2 regions of the Paenibacillus germinis genome follow, and region 1 is predicted to be linked to the other one. Evidence: riboswitches for the same ligand, from Rfam matches in the RefSeq annotation. Region 1 holds a riboswitch; the other holds the start of a gene.

Evidence for each region. A riboswitch is a leader RNA that binds a small molecule or an ion and turns the genes downstream of it on or off. The one in region 1 is predicted to bind cyclic di-GMP.
Region 2: it holds a riboswitch for cyclic di-GMP, as region 1 does, so the genes downstream of both, GC102_RS28495 (putative bifunctional diguanylate cyclase/phosphodiesterase) here and GC102_RS32025 (PilZ domain-containing protein) in region 1, are expected to answer to the same signal.

Annotation. Positions count from the first base shown of each region.
Region 1 covers NZ_WHOC01000164.1:53,355-61,497, forward strand. The annotation lists gene spoIIR (stage II sporulation protein R) at 1-4, opposite strand, end outside; gene GC102_RS32005 (hypothetical protein) at 114-341, shown strand; gene prmC (peptide chain release factor N(5)-glutamine methyltransferase) at 834-1,721, opposite strand; gene prfA (peptide chain release factor 1) at 1,721-2,797, opposite strand; gene ychF (redox-regulated ATPase YchF) at 2,832-3,932, opposite strand; gene GC102_RS32025 (PilZ domain-containing protein) at 4,011-4,745, opposite strand; cyclic di-GMP riboswitch class I at 4,848-4,935, opposite strand; gene tadA (tRNA adenosine(34) deaminase TadA) at 5,214-5,651, shown strand; gene GC102_RS32035 (DUF1697 domain-containing protein) at 5,668-6,210, opposite strand; gene GC102_RS40780 (DUF1648 domain-containing protein) at 6,244-6,741, opposite strand; tRNA gene GC102_RS32045 (tRNA-Arg) at 6,895-6,968, shown strand; gene GC102_RS32050 (MFS transporter) at 7,181-8,143, shown strand, end outside.
Region 2 covers NZ_WHOC01000149.1:216,070-224,212, forward strand. The annotation lists gene GC102_RS28460 (alpha-galactosidase) at 1-999, opposite strand, end outside; gene GC102_RS28465 (ferredoxin family protein) at 1,150-1,437, opposite strand; gene GC102_RS28470 (FAD-dependent oxidoreductase) at 1,434-2,744, opposite strand; gene GC102_RS28475 (electron transfer flavoprotein subunit alpha/FixB family protein) at 2,741-3,883, opposite strand; gene GC102_RS28480 (electron transfer flavoprotein subunit beta/FixA family protein) at 3,948-4,784, opposite strand; gene GC102_RS28485 (GNAT family N-acetyltransferase) at 5,165-5,587, opposite strand; gene GC102_RS28490 (HAD family hydrolase) at 5,629-6,279, opposite strand; cyclic di-GMP riboswitch class I at 6,486-6,578, shown strand; gene GC102_RS28495 (putative bifunctional diguanylate cyclase/phosphodiesterase) at 6,641-8,143, shown strand, end outside.

The DNA.
Region 1 (8,143 bases):
CCATGAGGAAAAGCCCCTTTCCCTTCGCTTCTACTAGCCAGTATGGGCAATAAGAGGAGGAGCTAAACCTAGTAATCTATTTAATTTTGTGAAAAATGATAGAGTTGGGTGGGATGGGTTCGTTGGTGATGGTAAGAGGTGGGATTAACAGTGAAAAACATCGCTATCAGGCCCGTGATTACTCGGAACCCACTGGTAAGGATGAAAAACGCCCTTATCTGACACCAATTCCTCCGAATCAACCTGATAGCTTGTCTGTAAGAGTGAAAAACATCGCTAAAGTGGCACATCGACTCATTAAAGCAACTTTAACGATGAAAAACACTCTTATCAGCCCATGAATACCTCGGAACTGCCAGATAGCCCGTCTGTAAGAGTGAAAAACATCACTAAAGTGACTCTTCTGCTCATATAAGCTGCTTTAACGATGAAAAACACTCTTAGCAGCCCATGAATACCTCGGAACTGCCAGGTAGCCCGTCTGTAAGAGCGAAATACATCTCTAAAGTGACTCTTCTGCTCATATAAGCAGCTTTAGCGATGAAAAACATTCTTAGCAGCCCATGAATACCTCGGAACTGAAAAGTAGCCCGTCTGTAAGAGTGAAAAACATCGCTAAAGAGACTCTTCTACTCATATAAGCAGCTTTAGCGATGAAAAACATTCTTATCAGGCCCTGATTACCTCGAAACCACCATAAGCTTGTCTGTAAGAGAGAAATACATCTCTAAAGTGACTCTTCAGCTAATATAAGTGACTTTTGCGATGAAAAACACTCTTATCTGCCCCCCATACCTCGGTGCTATCCAAAAATATCGTGTTCGTTCCCAATTCTACGAGTCTCGCGATCGGATCGCGATCACATGGCGATCAATGCCCTGGAGATCCTGCACGAATCGGATCTCGTCCCAGTCAGCGGCGGCGCGCAGCATCGCCGCCACAGCCTCCGCCTGCCGAATGCCCACCTCGAACCCGACCATAGTCGGGATTCGCGGCAGCTGCGGCAGCTGCGAGATCATCCGGCGGTAAAGGTCGAGTCCCTCGACACCGCCGAACAAAGCCGTGTGCGGCTCGAACAGCCGCACCTCCGGCTGAAGCGCCGGCAGGTCGCCATCAGGGATATACGGTGGGTTAGACACCAGTATATCCGGCGCGATCCGGCGCGCAATAAAGGGCTCGAGAAGATCGCCCTCGAGCCACTCCACCCGCGCAGCCACGCCGTGGCGCTGCGCATTCACGCGAGCCATCTCCAGCGCTGCCGCGGAGATGTCGCTGGCCGCCACGCGCCACGCAGGGCGCGCGTGTGCCACAGTCACCGGGATCGCTCCGCTCCCGGTGCCCACATCCGCAAGCAGCGGAGCGCCTTGCGGGAACAGACGCGAGCCCTCATGGAGCAAAGCTTCCACGAGCAGCTCCGTCTCCGGCCGCGGAATTAACACGGCCGGGCTAACCACAAAAGGAAGGCCGAAGAAATCCTGCTCGCCGATAATATACTGCACCGGCTCACCCGCGGCCTTCCGCTCCACTAGCTGGCGCCACGTTTCCGCCAGCTCCACAGGAAACTGTTCCGGAAAACGGAACAGCAGCTCCGTCCGACTGCAGCTGAGCAAGTGCTGCAGCAGCAATTCCACACAGGAAGCAGCCTCGGCCACACCGAGCTTCCCTAAAAAAGAAGAAGCCTCAACAAAGGCTTCTCTTAAACTCTTAGCAGCAGTCGACATCACATTGCCTGCTCCCCGTTATCCAAAGCATCGGACTGCGCTGCAATCGTGAGCGCCGAAACGATCTCTGCCATGTCACCATTAAGCACAGTTTCTAAGCGATGCAAAGTCAAACCAATACGATGATCGGTTATCCGGCTTTGCGGGAAGTTATACGTACGAATACGTTCGGAACGGTCACCCGTACCTACCTTGCTTTTACGCTCGCCCGCATATTTCGCTTCCTCTTCCTCACGCATTTTATCGGAAATACGTGTACGAAGCACGCGCAGCGCTGACTCTTTATTCGAGTTCTGCGATTTACCATCCTGACAAGTCGCTACGATACCCGTAGGTACATGCGTCACACGTACAGCGGATTTCGTCGTATTAACTGACTGACCGCCCGCTCCACTTGAACAGAACGTATCAACGCGAATATCCGCATCATGGATGACAATCTCAACATCTTCCGCTTCCGGCATAACCACTACCGTCGACGTTGAGGTATGGATACGTCCACTTGATTCCGTTACAGGAATTCGTTGTACACGGTGCGCCCCACTCTCATACTTCAACTTACTATAAGCGCCTTTACCAGTGATCATGAAAATAATCTCTTTAAACCCGCCCAAATCGTTCACAGAAGCATCGAGAATCTCCGTTCTCCATCCTTGCGCGTCCGCATAGCGCGTATACATCCGATACAAATCGCCCGCGAACAAAGCAGCTTCGTCGCCGCCTGCCGCACCGCGAATTTCGACGATTACGTTCTTATCATCATTAGGGTCTTTAGGCATCATGAGCATTCTAAGTTGTTCTTCCAACTTGGCAGATTGCTCGCTAAGCTCATCGATCTCCATTTTGACCATTTCACGCATTTCATCGTCCAGCTTTTCGTTTTGCATCACTTTGGCATCGGCCAGCTGTTCGCTCACACTCTTATATTCGTTATAAGCATCATATGCTTCTTGAAGATCAGATTGCTCTTTAGAGTATTCTCTAAGCTTCTTCGTGTCACTCGTTACATCCGGGTCACACAACAATTCGCTTAATTTATCATAGCGGTCCACAATGGACTGAAGTCGATCCAACATATAGGATCACTCCTTTCTTTACTTTTTTTATTAATTACACATTAAATCTGAAATGCATGACGTCCCCGTCATTCACCACATACTCTTTACCTTCGAGACGCACTTGGCCTTTTTCTTTCGCACCATTCATCGACCCTGCAGCTGCCAAATCATTATAAGAGACGACTTCAGCACGAATAAAACCACGTTCGAAATCGGTATGAATAACACCAGCCGCTTGAGGAGCTTTCGTTCCCTTGCGGATTGTCCATGCTCTTACTTCCTGCACCCCAGCTGTGAAATACGTGTACAAGCCAAGTTTTCTATAAGCTGCTTTAATCAATCTATTCAAGCCGGACTCTTGAAGTCCCAACTCTTCGAGGAACATCGCTTTTTCTTCATCTTCCAACTCGGCGATTTCGGATTCAACCTTCGCACTGATCGACACCACTTCGTTGTTTTCGCTCTCAGCAAATTCTTTCACAATTTTCACAAAAGGATTTTCATCTGCTGTTGCTACTTCATCTTCACTTACGTTTGCCGCATAAAGCACGGGTTTCATGGTCAATAAATGAAGGTCGCGCACGAGAAGTTTCTCATCTTCGCTGAGATCCAGACTGCGTGCCGGTTTATCTGCATAAAGCGCTTCTTTAATACGCTCTAAACACTCCACTTCAGCAACAACCTTTTTGTCGCCGCCCTTGAGGTTTTTGCGTGAACGCTCGATCTTCTTCTCTACCGACTCAATATCTGCCAAAATCAATTCAAGATTAATCGTTTCGATATCGCCGATCGGGTCAACTTTACCGGAAACGTGAGTAATATTATCATCTTCAAAACAACGAACAACATGCACAATGGCATCCACTTCACGAATGTGTGCCAAAAATTTATTTCCAAGCCCTTCGCCTTTGCTCGCACCCTTTACTAAACCCGCAATATCAACGAATTCAAAGGCTGTCGGGACAATGCTCTTAGGCACAACGATCTCTACCAGCTTCTGCAATCTCTCGTCTGGTACTTCAACTACCCCAACATTCGGATCGATCGTACAAAACGGATAATTCGCAGATTCTGCCCCCGCCTGTGTAATTGCATTAAACAATGTCGATTTTCCTACGTTCGGTAGACCGACGATACCTGCTTTCAAAGCCATTGTAGTTACAACTCCTTAATTTTCGAAAATCATCCTTCTTATTATATAGCACTTGGAACTCAAAAAAAAGCCTGAAGGCTATTGATTCGCCGCAGACTTTTTTTCCGTTGCTTTTTTAAATTGCGCTTCCCGCTTCTGTACGAAGTAAGTTTCGATCTGATTCGTAAGGATAAAACCCCTTAGCGCATTGGTTTTTTCCTGCGGAATGTCGATATAACTAGCCCCATAATAGAAATCATTTTCAACCTTTTCTTTTCTTACAATTTCCATCGAACAAGTCATCGTAAAGCCCAAATCCAGCTCAACTTCGAGGTGGGAATGCTTTTGAACGATCTTATCAACCATAGAATTATCATTAATGGTAAATCCTAAGCCGTTAATGGATATATTTTTGATTGAAATACCAAGTGGGTTTTCAAAGTGATGTTTATTCCTTTTATTCATATCCTGAAGTCCGAATAAGAGACCTGTATGTTTCACATCCACACGAGGGAATTCCCTTTTTTCTGCAAATTTCTTGCGATTTTCAGGTGGATTAATGACAATGACGGAGCCGAATTCTTTGGCAACAACGGTTGTATTCATCACAAACAAGCCGGATTTGGTATAAACCGTCATTTTCGCTTTATCACCAAGTTGAAAGACATCGTATTCCGGTAGTTCCACCTCAATAATGTCTCCGAGTGCATAAGTTAGTACGCCAGTGGCTACGAAATCATCCTTTCCCAATACAGCCTTACTATCGATTAGTACATCAGCGTCATATCCCTCCTTGCTTCCGTAATATTTCATGATGTTATACCCGTTGGCCATTATAATTAACACCTCTCCCTTTACCCAAGTTATTCCCTATATAAAAATAAACTGCCCCTTATGAAGGAGCAGCCTATTACCTTAATCAAGAAAGCATCGATTTTCGGTAACCAGGCTGCCATAGTTCCAAAGGAACCGTAGACCCTTAGCTTTGCGTCCTTGCTTTTCAACAAGTTTGCCATTTTCGAACCTTGCTATTTACTTCTACCTATCACGTTCTATATGGTCTAAAAGACCTACTAATATCTATCATTATACCTAGCACAGTTGCTATTATCAACAAAATTCCTTGCATAGCTGATCATTTTGTTGTATGTAATGTAGAAAGATTAAATATCCACAGCTTTTTAAGTTATCCACAAAGCTATCCACAGGTTGTTAACAACGGAATGAATGTTCGATTGTTATGCACATGTGGATAAAAATATATTAGCGAGGTGTCCCCCTGTGGATGAACATATCCCCTGGATGAAAGAAGCGATTCAAGAGGCTCTCAAAGCCGAAGCTATCCGAGAAGTACCGATTGGAGCGGTCGTTGTCCACCAAGGTCAAATCATCGGCCGCGGCTACAATTTGCGTGAAACAACCCTAGATCCTCTCGCTCATGCCGAAATGATCGCCATCAAACAAGCGAGCGAACATCTGGGGGCCTGGCGGCTTTTGGATTGCCAGCTCTACGTCACCCTAGAGCCTTGCCCAATGTGTGCGGGTGCGATTGTCCAATCGCGGATTCCTCAGGTCATCTACGGCACCATTGATCCGAAGGCCGGCTGTGCCGGAACGCTCATGAATTTGCTGCAGGAGGACCGGTTCAATCACCGAGTCGATGTCATTAGCGGCGTTTTGCAAGAAGAGTGTTCAACGATGCTTACCCAATTTTTCCGTAAATTACGCGGTAAAGCTTAGAAGTCCTGCTTTACTTCTAACTCTGCATCGCCGATGCCAACTCAGCCAGTTTGTTCATCGTATTCCAATTGCGTGTTGTCGCCGTATCCCCAAGCTTCTGGATATTGCTCGCAAGTTTCGAATCCAGAACGCTTTGACGAAATAGATAATAAATCTCACGCCCATTGATCTGGAATTCATCGACATCGCTTACTCCTTTGGATAAGATGTCGGCGGTTTGTTGCGGAGGATATTCCGATAGCACAGAAATTTGTATCGTTTCGCCTTCTAATAAAGCATCCACTTCATATGGACAAGTCGCAAGAATCTGCGCCAGCTCCTCTACCGTACGCAAAATGACGGAAGGTGAAACGCCTACAGCTTTGCTGATCTCCTGCTCGATACGTTGGCGCAGCGGTTCCACCGCCTCCTCCGACATGAACAAGACATTGCCACTTTGCAAATACGTTTGCACCTTAGCAAGTCCCGCCACTTCCAGTGTCTTTTTCAAATCCGCCATCTTGATTTTGTTCTTTCCTCCTACGTTAATACCACGCAGAAAACCAATGTAAACTTTCATTTCGGCATCCTCTTCCTTTGATCTAATTATGCATTACTTTAGTTTGATGGATCGAATGAAAAAGAAAATAACCGTACCCAGAATTAAAAGCAATACAATGCTAAATATCCATATATTTAAAGCAACACTATTTCCCCTTGCAATTTGGATAAGGGTCCATTCGACATACCCAAACAACACAACGATCAGCATCTTTAAACAGTTCATGAATAAGCGTGCATTACCATATTGCCAGGTGGCATTTTCATTCGTAATTTTGTAAGGATAATTAAAGGTATGGGGATATTTGCTTAAGACAGTTAAACCTATATAGAGGATCAAGGTTATCACTGGCAGCAGAAAAAGACTGAATTTGTTTCCCCAACCGTCCTCTTTCCCTTGACCGTTAAAATGTATGGGTATTCTTTCTGGTATCAGGGTCCAGACATAGGCTAAATATCCGAAAGTACACAAAATGACTAGGATGGATACTCCATCTAGAATTTTTTCTGTTATTGTTTTTGAAATTATGAATACAGGTCGTTTTTCCAAAATGACACTTCCTCTCTATTCAAAATAAAGGAAATTAAAGTTAATCCCTAACCTATTCTTCATTTCAAATGAACATTCCTTGTCCCGAAGAAAAACCACCCTACTCAAAAGGTTGCGCCACGAAAGCCTTCGTGCTATCATAATTCTTGCCATGCGCCCGTAGCTCAGCAGGATAGAGCAACAGTTTCCTAAACTGTAGGCCGGATGTTCGAATCATCTCGGGCGCGTATACGAAACACCAAACAGAGCCACCTCAAACAGGTGACTCTTTTTTTACGTACTATTTCAATTTACAAGGCACATTCATTTCCACCCATTGTCTTTTTTTTGCAAACATCCAATCATAGCCTTGCTGCAATCGATGTTCTATAATAAAACGATAGATTTATTAGTCCTCATTTCGATTCAAGAACTTAATCCGAAAGGAGCTCCCTCTTCGATGACAAGCATCAAAGCTTCATCCTCCTATCGCATTCCGCTCTTTTGTATAGTCACATTGCTGTTCTGGATGTCGATGTATACGAGCGTTCCCATTATGGCGCCTTACGTAGAATTCCTTGGCGGGAACCACCAGTTGGCCGGATGGATTGTCGGCATGTACGGGATCTCCCAAATGCTGCTGCGAATTCCCGTAGGTATCATGTCAGACCGGTTTCATAAGAGGAAGCTATTTATTACCTTTGGCCTGCTATTCACGGCTATAACCGGTTTAGGACTATGGATCACTCATGATTTCACATGGATCCTTATTCTCCGAGCACTGGCAGGCGCAGCCGCGGCAACCTGGGTTGATTTCACCGTATTATTTACGAGTTACTATAAGCATGAAGATTCAACGAAAGCGATCGGAACGATCTCCTTCTTCAATTCACTTGGGCAGGTTTTCGGTATTCTCGGTGCAGGGTGGGCGGCAGATTCCTTCGGCTGGGAGGCCGTCTTCATTTTGGGAGCTGTGCTTGGCTTGCTGGGGATGATTGGATCCCTTTTCCTAGTAGAAAAAGTTGAGCTCGATGCGCCTAAAATTACGATGCGCGGTATCAGTGACGTTGCGACAGACCGTACGCTGCTGTTCGTTTCCTTACTCGCTATCTTGTCGCAAGTCCTCATATTCGCAACAGTTTTCGGATTTACGCCCGTTTATGCAACCCAGCTTGGAGCTGATAAATTCTCCTTGTCGATGCTCTCGTTATTTGCCAACGTACCGGTAGCGCTAGCGTCCTTATTTGGCGGGCGGCGATGGGCTGTCCGGTACGGGGAGAAACGCATGGTTGTATGGGGTTTTATTCTTATGGGGATATTTACATTTACGATTCCTTTTACGCATCACCTTTGGGTGCTGATGGTTACACAGGCTTTTGCCGGCTTTGGTCGCGGTCTTTCTTTTACCTTACTCATGGGGATG
Region 2 (8,143 bases), on a different contig from region 1:
GAGCACAGGTCTTGTCCGGTCACGGAATTCACCGCGGCAAAGCCGAGTACGGTAAAGCTTGTGATAGGTTCTTGACATATCCCCTAGGCCAGCGTTTGAATAAACCATTACAGCTTCAGGCGTTTGAAAATGTTGTCCCGGCTCAAGCAACCAGCCAAAATCAAATGGATTAATACCCATGGATACACGCGCTGACCCATACGGCTCAACTTCTGCATGGGCAGCGAAATTACCACTATACACAAGGCTGAAACCATACACATCCCCATGATCTTCATTGGCGTCCTTTGAAAGCAGTGCAATAAAAGGATTGTGCTGATGACTACTCGATCCGCGGCGACTTTCTACGGTCAATTTTCCAGGCGCTAAGGGTCTTCTCTCGATGTGTCGTTCTCTAACCCAACTACCTGAAAGCTGAAGAAGATCAAACTCGCTGTGCTGATAATCAAGGCTCATACTAAGCGCTCGAAGCAGCTTTAGATCTCCGGATCCTTCATTTACGAAACGTACCGATCTAGTCATCGCTGAATGCTGCTCAAATATCGTATAAGTAAGAATGACCCGAAGGCCAATGACAGAATCAATAAGTTCAAGCTCCAATGTTTCCGCTTCTTCATCTTGCTCTACATAGGTCGCAGGAAGTCCCTCGAGCACCGGTTTTCCTTGGTAAATTCGATGCTTATCATAGATGAGCTCAGAAATTGTAGATCCATCAGGAAGAGCAACTTGATAAGCTGGCTCCCGATAATCGCTTGTACCGTATGCCGGGTACTCCTGAGGCAATGTATCGAAAGAAATGCTGCGATCTTCGGGAACAGGATTTGGTGAGAACGAACATCTCTCCTGAAATTGTAGGATCGAAGCCAATTGACCTGATCGGATGGGGCGTCCCCAGTAAACATGGGCTGGGTAAGCGGATTTAATTAGTTGAATAACATAGCTCATTTGCTTGTTTTGTAAATGAAATAGTCCTTGTGTTGGTTCAAATGTAATTCGCATGATATCCCTCCTACCTCCTATTATCGTATCCCTTCGCGAACAAAACTATGGAGGATTAGCACCTACATATGGAGGAATGTAGTTTTGGGATGCATAGAAAACGGAGCCAAGGCTCGAAATAGCCCTGGCTCCGTTTCGTTTTCATCATTTTTAGCCAAATTTATAAGTCATACCGTAGCCGCCTTTGGGGTAGACCCAATCAATGTTATAGGATGGACACGCAATTCGGCAGGTCCCGCATTCGATACAATTTTCAAACGCAACGGTTGTAATTTTGAGTTTCTTTTCCCATTCATAGACGTCCGAGGGACAGAAATAATTGCAATCCTTCGTTACACAATTTAAACAGGTCTGCGTATCCTTGATTACGAGGTGCGACTTATCATCGCATTTATAACGAATGGTAAATAGCTTATCTGAAATGTCACTTTGGCTCATCCGTTCATCGCCCTCCATCCTTTGTAGCCTAACTTCATCAGGTTTACCGTACCGCCTGCGGCATTTTTGATGAGCTTCATTGCCATTTTTTGCTTATCCGCTTTGGTAATCCCATCCACGAGGAACATGTTGTAAGCCGCTTCATTCAGCGCTCTGGGCAGCTTGTCGAACAGTAATTCAGGGTCCTGCTCCTTCAGGAATTGATGCATGCCTTTGTATTTCTGTAAATCTTTATGGACAAAGGATTCGCGAATCTTTTGGTCGTAGGCTTTGAGTGAAGCAGCAGAAAAGTCGCTTTGTGCTTTGGCCTCCACAATCGCCTCACCGGCCAGTCGACCGGAGGTCATCGCTAAGTTAGTACCTTCACGATGCACAAAGTTGATTAATTGCGCGGCATCCCCGCAAACGCACCAGCCATCTCCCGACAACGGCGGTATGGAATGAAAGCCACCCTCGGGAATCAAGTGCCCAGAGTACTCCTTCGTTTCTCCCCCTTGAATCAATTTCCGAATCATAGGGTGCTGCTTAACAGCATCGAGAACCGCATAAGGCTTCACCTTTTTGTCCCGCAAATGATTAACCATAACGCCTACGCCTAGTGAAATGGTTTCTTTATTCGTGTATAGAAAACCCATGCCCGCCATACCTAGCGAGGTCTCGCCCATAAACTCAATCGTAACGCCTTCGTCACCTTCGAGTCCGAATCGGTCTTCGATTTTCTCCCTAGGTAGTGCTATTACTTCTTTCACAGCCAACGAAACTTCGTCCGGCATCCATTCTTTGTGAATGCCCATCGCCTTACCGAGCAAGGAGTTCACGCCATCGGCAATGACAACAACATCGGCGTACAAATCGCCGTCATCTCGATCGGTACGAACACCGACGATCTTATTACCTTCTCGAATCACATCGAGTGCAACGGTTTCGTAAATAGGGATGGCCCCAGCAGCAACGGCTTTGTCCGCGAACCACTGATCGAACTTAACCCGCAGTCCAGTAAAGCAATTGTAAGGCTCTTTGTAAGCCTCATTGCGGTGCCCGAAGGTGACCATAGATTCTTTGCCCATCATCCAGATGCGCTGCTCCACAATGTAACGCTCCATGGGAAAGTTTTTTTCTTTCCAAAATTCGGGAACCAGCTCTTCGATTTGCTTACGGTATAGGACACCTCCGAAAATGTTTTTGGCTCCAGGGAACTCGCCCCTCTCCAACAAAACAACGGATAATCCTGCACGTGCCATCGTCAAAGCTGCTGCTGCGCCCGCCGGACCACCGCCAACAACAATCGCGTCAAATTTCTCGTTCACTTGGCTTCACTCCTCTCAAGGGCCGCGTTAACCCCTGTCTTCGCTTCGTCCTGTGGCAAGGAGGTTGCGGCGCCAGCTAGTTGTTGGCCAAATAACGTTCGGCGCTGCCTAATCTCATTCGTAATGGCAGGAACAATTTTGAACATATCGCCAACAATGCCATAATGAGCGAATTGGAAGATTGGCGCTTTATCGTCTTTGTTAATCGCAACGACGACGTCAGCATGGCTCATACCTACGGTATGCTGAACAGCACCGGAAATGCCGATGGCGAAGTATAGCTTCGGCCTGACCGTGGCTCCGGTTTGACCAACCTGGTGCTCATGCCCGATCCAACCCGCATCGACCGCGGCACGCGATGCGCCAACGACACCGCCGAGCGCATCCGCTAGCTCGGCGAGCATCCCGAAAGCATCGGGCCCGCCCAGTCCGCGGCCCCCTGCCACGATAATCTCGGCATCCTCGAGATTGAGTTTGCCTGTTTCGCGCAGGAAGTCGAGCACCTGCGCGGCAATCTCTTCCTCTCGCATCGTCGCCTCGATGCGAATGATTTCACCTTGGCGCGTCGCGTCCTTCGGCAGCGCCTGAAACACCCCGGCGCGCGCCGTCGCCATCTGCGGCCGGTACTGCTTACAGAGGATGGTGGCCATCATCTTCTCGGAAAAAGCCGGTCGGCTGGCCAGCAGCAGCCTTGACGGCGGCGGCTCCACGTCGAGCTGCGTCGTGTCGGCCGTCAGCCCCGTCGGCAGGTGCGTCGCTATCGCACCTGCCAAATCGCGGCCCGTCGCTGTCGCGCCGAACAGCACGATCTCGGGCTTCGCTTCCTCGATCAGCTTCAAGCAGACTCGGCTGTATGGCCGAGTCCTGTAGGTGCGAAGCTCTGGCGCTTCGCATAAGAAAACCCTGTCCGCGCCGTAATGCACGGCTTCATCGGCAAGGTGGCCCACATTCTCGCCGATGACGAGCGCCATGAGCGGCGCGTCAAGCTTCGCGGCCAGCTTCTTGCCTTCGCCTAGCAGCTGCCAGGAGACCTTCTTCGCAGCTCCATCTCGCTGCTCTACAACGATCAATACCCCCCGATAAGCCGACCAATCGGGCATCGACGCTTCAGGCTGGTCCGGTGATTGTTCATTTGACATTGTGACTTCCTCCATTCCCATAACGGTGATTCTGAGTTTTTTAGGTCGTACACATGCTTTACTTTCACGAAGACCAGTCTAACAAAGTCTGCATCTCCTTCGACATGAGCTGATCAGCTAGCTGAGCAGCCGCTGCTTCCGGCGAATCAAACGCGATCATATGCGTTTTAACCGCTTTTATCTCGGGCACCCATGTTTTGGCTACGATCGTTGGTGAGCCTTTTAGCCCGATTTTCGCTTTTTCAAGATCCGGAAAATCAGCTGTCGTCCAAACAGTCGGCTTATAACGCGCAGCCCGAATCATACCAGGCAGCGATGCTCGTCTCACCTTGTTCAGTTCCTTCAGTGCCGTGATCAACACCGGCATGCTTGTCTCAACGACTTCAATGCCATCTTCCAAAAGCCGATGCACACGAACTTTTCGCCGCTTTTCATCCACACTGGCGACTTTGTTTACATAAGTAAGCTGTTCCAAATCCAATCGGCATGCGACGCCAGGCCCAACTTGCCCCGTGTCGCCGTCCAGCGTTTGTTTGCCGCAAAAAACGATATCCACCGGTCCCCACGTTTCAGCAATTTTACGGATGGTTCGGGCAACAACGTACGATGTCGCCAGCGTGTCCGCTCCCGCGAAGCCGCGATCCGTCACCAACACAGCATCGTCTGCCCCGAGGGAAATGCATTCCTTTAAACCTTTCTCCGCAGGCGGAGGTCCCATTGTTACTACAGTAATCCTCGCACCCTGTTCATCCTTAATACGGAGCGCCTCTTCCAACCCATGCATATCATAGAAGTTCACGATACTTGGGACACCTTGGCGAATTAACGTATTATTTTTGGGATCAATGCGAATTTCTCTAGAGTCAGGTACCTGCTTGATACAAACGACAATATGCAGCATCTCTGCACCCTCCTATTTCTTAGGAAACTTGCTTGCTCATTCGACAGTAAACGGATCTGAGCTTGTCAGCATTGTGAATTTTGTCACTTAAAATGACGAAACGAAATCGCTTTCACTCTTTTTTTAAAGTTAATAATCTAACACAATATATGCGAAAAGCTTCCTAACATGACACTTACTTTCATCTAAGGCTCAAAAGTAATCTTACCGATGCTGCCCGGAGCACGAAAAAGGATCTGAGCCACGTATCGCGACTAGATCCTTTTTTTAAAGAGATTAATATAGTTTGGGGGAACGACGATCCGCGATTTCAATTTTTAACGGCTTTTTCCAAAAATAAAAAATCGTAGTTCCGCTAATGTAACGTACCCAACAATCTCTTAATCCACTTCCGCTTCTTCTACCTCATATGTGCATAGAAAACGCTCTACACCAGGATATTTCTCCCCAAGGCTGCGAATGACGAACCCAATATTCCGATAAAATTGGACCGATTCTTCATCCGTTTCTGCCACGATTCGAACGGGGTGCATATCTTCAATAATTTCAAGAATAATCCCTCGTCCAAAGCCTACCCCTCTGCTCTCCGGTTCAACGGCCAGATGAGTGATCGTCATTTCCTGATTATCACTGAGCTCAAAGCCAATGATGCCCACTAAGATACCTTCGGATTCATACCCAAACAACCATAGATTAGCATCATTTTCATAACGCTCAATGACAGGTTGCAACGCCTCTGGATCGGGAAAAACGCTGTAACTCAGCAGTTCTTGTATGTCATTTTCTTTTAGTCGGGATTTCACATTTATTAACATCTTTTTTCACTACTTTCGTTTTTCGTTATCTACACATAATCTAACAACTTAAGCAAGCTGTCAACATGCGCTACAGGGGTGATTCCCTTCTCCTCCATCAGATGTCCGCTGGGCCCATAGCTGATAAAGGGAACTCCTGCATCTATGGATGCTTTGCCGTCTATCCACGAGTCACCGATCGATATCCATTCGCTCTCAAGAATTTGTGGAAAATGCTGCTTAGCGGTTAAATATCCGGATGGAGATGGTTTCATGGCATTCATCTGCTCTCTTCCGATAATCAAATCAAAGTATGGATGAATTCCTGTCGTTTCCAGCGCACGTACTGCGGCTTTGTATGAATTATTAGTCACAATAACCAGGACATAGCCCGTCTTTAAAACATTTAGAAGCTCGGAAACCTGGGATTCCAGTCCTGCACCCTCCATGCCTATTAGTTCATGTTGAACAACCATATTCATCACTTCTATATAGGACTCTTCAGGCATCCCATTCGCTTTTACATACTCAATCATGGTTGATGTGGTATGCTCTTGAATCGGAAAACCAACCGGCAATAGATCATTCTCGGTAAGGTAGTCCGCCACTTGCTTTTTCATCATTTGGAAATTAATGCTAGACCTCAGCAGTGTATTATCCATATCAAAAATAATGCCTCGAACTTGGCCTAATTTACTCATTGAACCTCACCTATCCATCTCTAGAACTATAGAAAAATCAAGAAATTAGCATTATTAATTATTTTTAGTTGATTTCGACATAATTCGCTAATTATATGCAAATACCGCTATAGACACGTCATTTTTAACTATTTATAATGAGGCGTATTAACTGGTATATAAGCCTTTCACATCATTAACTAGTGCCTTTTGAACTACATATATGGAATCGTTAAAAGCAAACCATTGGAAACAATGGGACGCAAAGCCATGACCTAAGGCATCCCTAATTGGGATGCTATGGACGACAGGTTACCGAGTCAAGGAGTTCATCCTTTCATTCGGGATGGACTTTTTTATTTATACGAAATGAGGTGGATTCATGCATCATACCCTAACGGATAGTTTTCCTATTTACCTCATATTGCTAACGTTCATTATTTCAATAATTGCTCTTTACATATCCTTTACTAACAAAACAGCACTCAAAGCTTCCCTCTTAGAGTCTGCTATTGATTGTATCATGATGTTTAATTCAAGTGGGAGGATCATTGCGTTTAATCCTGCGGCAGAAGTCCTTTTTGGATACGAACGCAAAGAAGCTTTAGGGCTTACATTAATCGATTTTCTTTTTGAAAAAGATGGCCAGGAGACAACCTTCTTAAATCTGCTGTTTACGGCCAAAGACGAAACGATTATCGGGAAGCGAATCCAATTGAAAGCATTTCGATCGGATGGCAGTGTATTTCCAGCGGAACTAACGATTACGAGCACTACGTATAAAGGAAAGCTTGTCTATACAGCTTATCTTCGCGATTTGACTAAAAAAAAGAAGTCCGATGATATGATACAACAGCTAGCCTACTTTGATCTTCTGACAGGTTTGCCGAATCGCAACCAGTTCAATCAGCTTTTCCATGATGCGTTAAACAAAGCCAAACAACATAATCAGAGCTTAGCTCTACTCTTCCTTGATGTAAATCGGTTTAAGCTCATCAATGATACTTTAGGTCATCCCTTAGGAGATCTCGTATTGCAAAAGTTCTCTGCATTGCTCTCTGAAAGCTTGTTTGCACAAAGCATTGTCTCCAGACTAAGTGGCGATGAATTTGTGATTTTGTACCCATTCGGAAATCGGCAGTCAGCTGCTGAGCAAGCGGAAAAGATCATCCAACAATTGGAAGATCCTTTCCAAATCGACGGGCGAAATGTTTTTGTTTCCACCAGTATTGGCATCTCTTTGTATCCTATCGATGGAGAAGATCCGGAGGTTTTACTGAAAAATGCCGATCATGCGATGTATCTGGCCAAAGAACGTGGTGGAAACCATTATCAATTTTATGAACAGGAAATGAGTGTCATTCATTCGAGGAGAAGCGCATGTGAACAATCCCTCCGGACAGCCCTAGAACATAATGAGCTCTACCTGATGTACCAACCCAAATGTCATATTGCTACCGGCAAAATAATCGGCGTAGAAGCTTTACTAAAATGGGATAGCCACGAGTTAGGAAGCGTCTCGCCGAAGGAATTTATTCCTATTGCAGAAGAATCCAGACTAATTATTTCAATTGGAAAATGGGTACTACAAACAGCCTGCTTACAAATGAAAAAATGGCAAGATGCGGGTATGGAGCCTGTTCCAATTGCAGTCAATATATCGGCTGTCCAGCTTCATCAAGAAGATTTGGTGACCATGATTCTCGAGATTCTCCATCAAAATGAGCTGGAAGCACAGTACTTAGAACTCGAAATCACCGAAAGTGTATCGATGTATAACAGCCTCAGCTGTATGGAAAAGCTTACTGCTTTAAAGAAAGAGGGAGTAAAAATCTCTGTAGATGATTTCGGAACAGGTTATTCTTCTTTAAGTTATTTACATAAA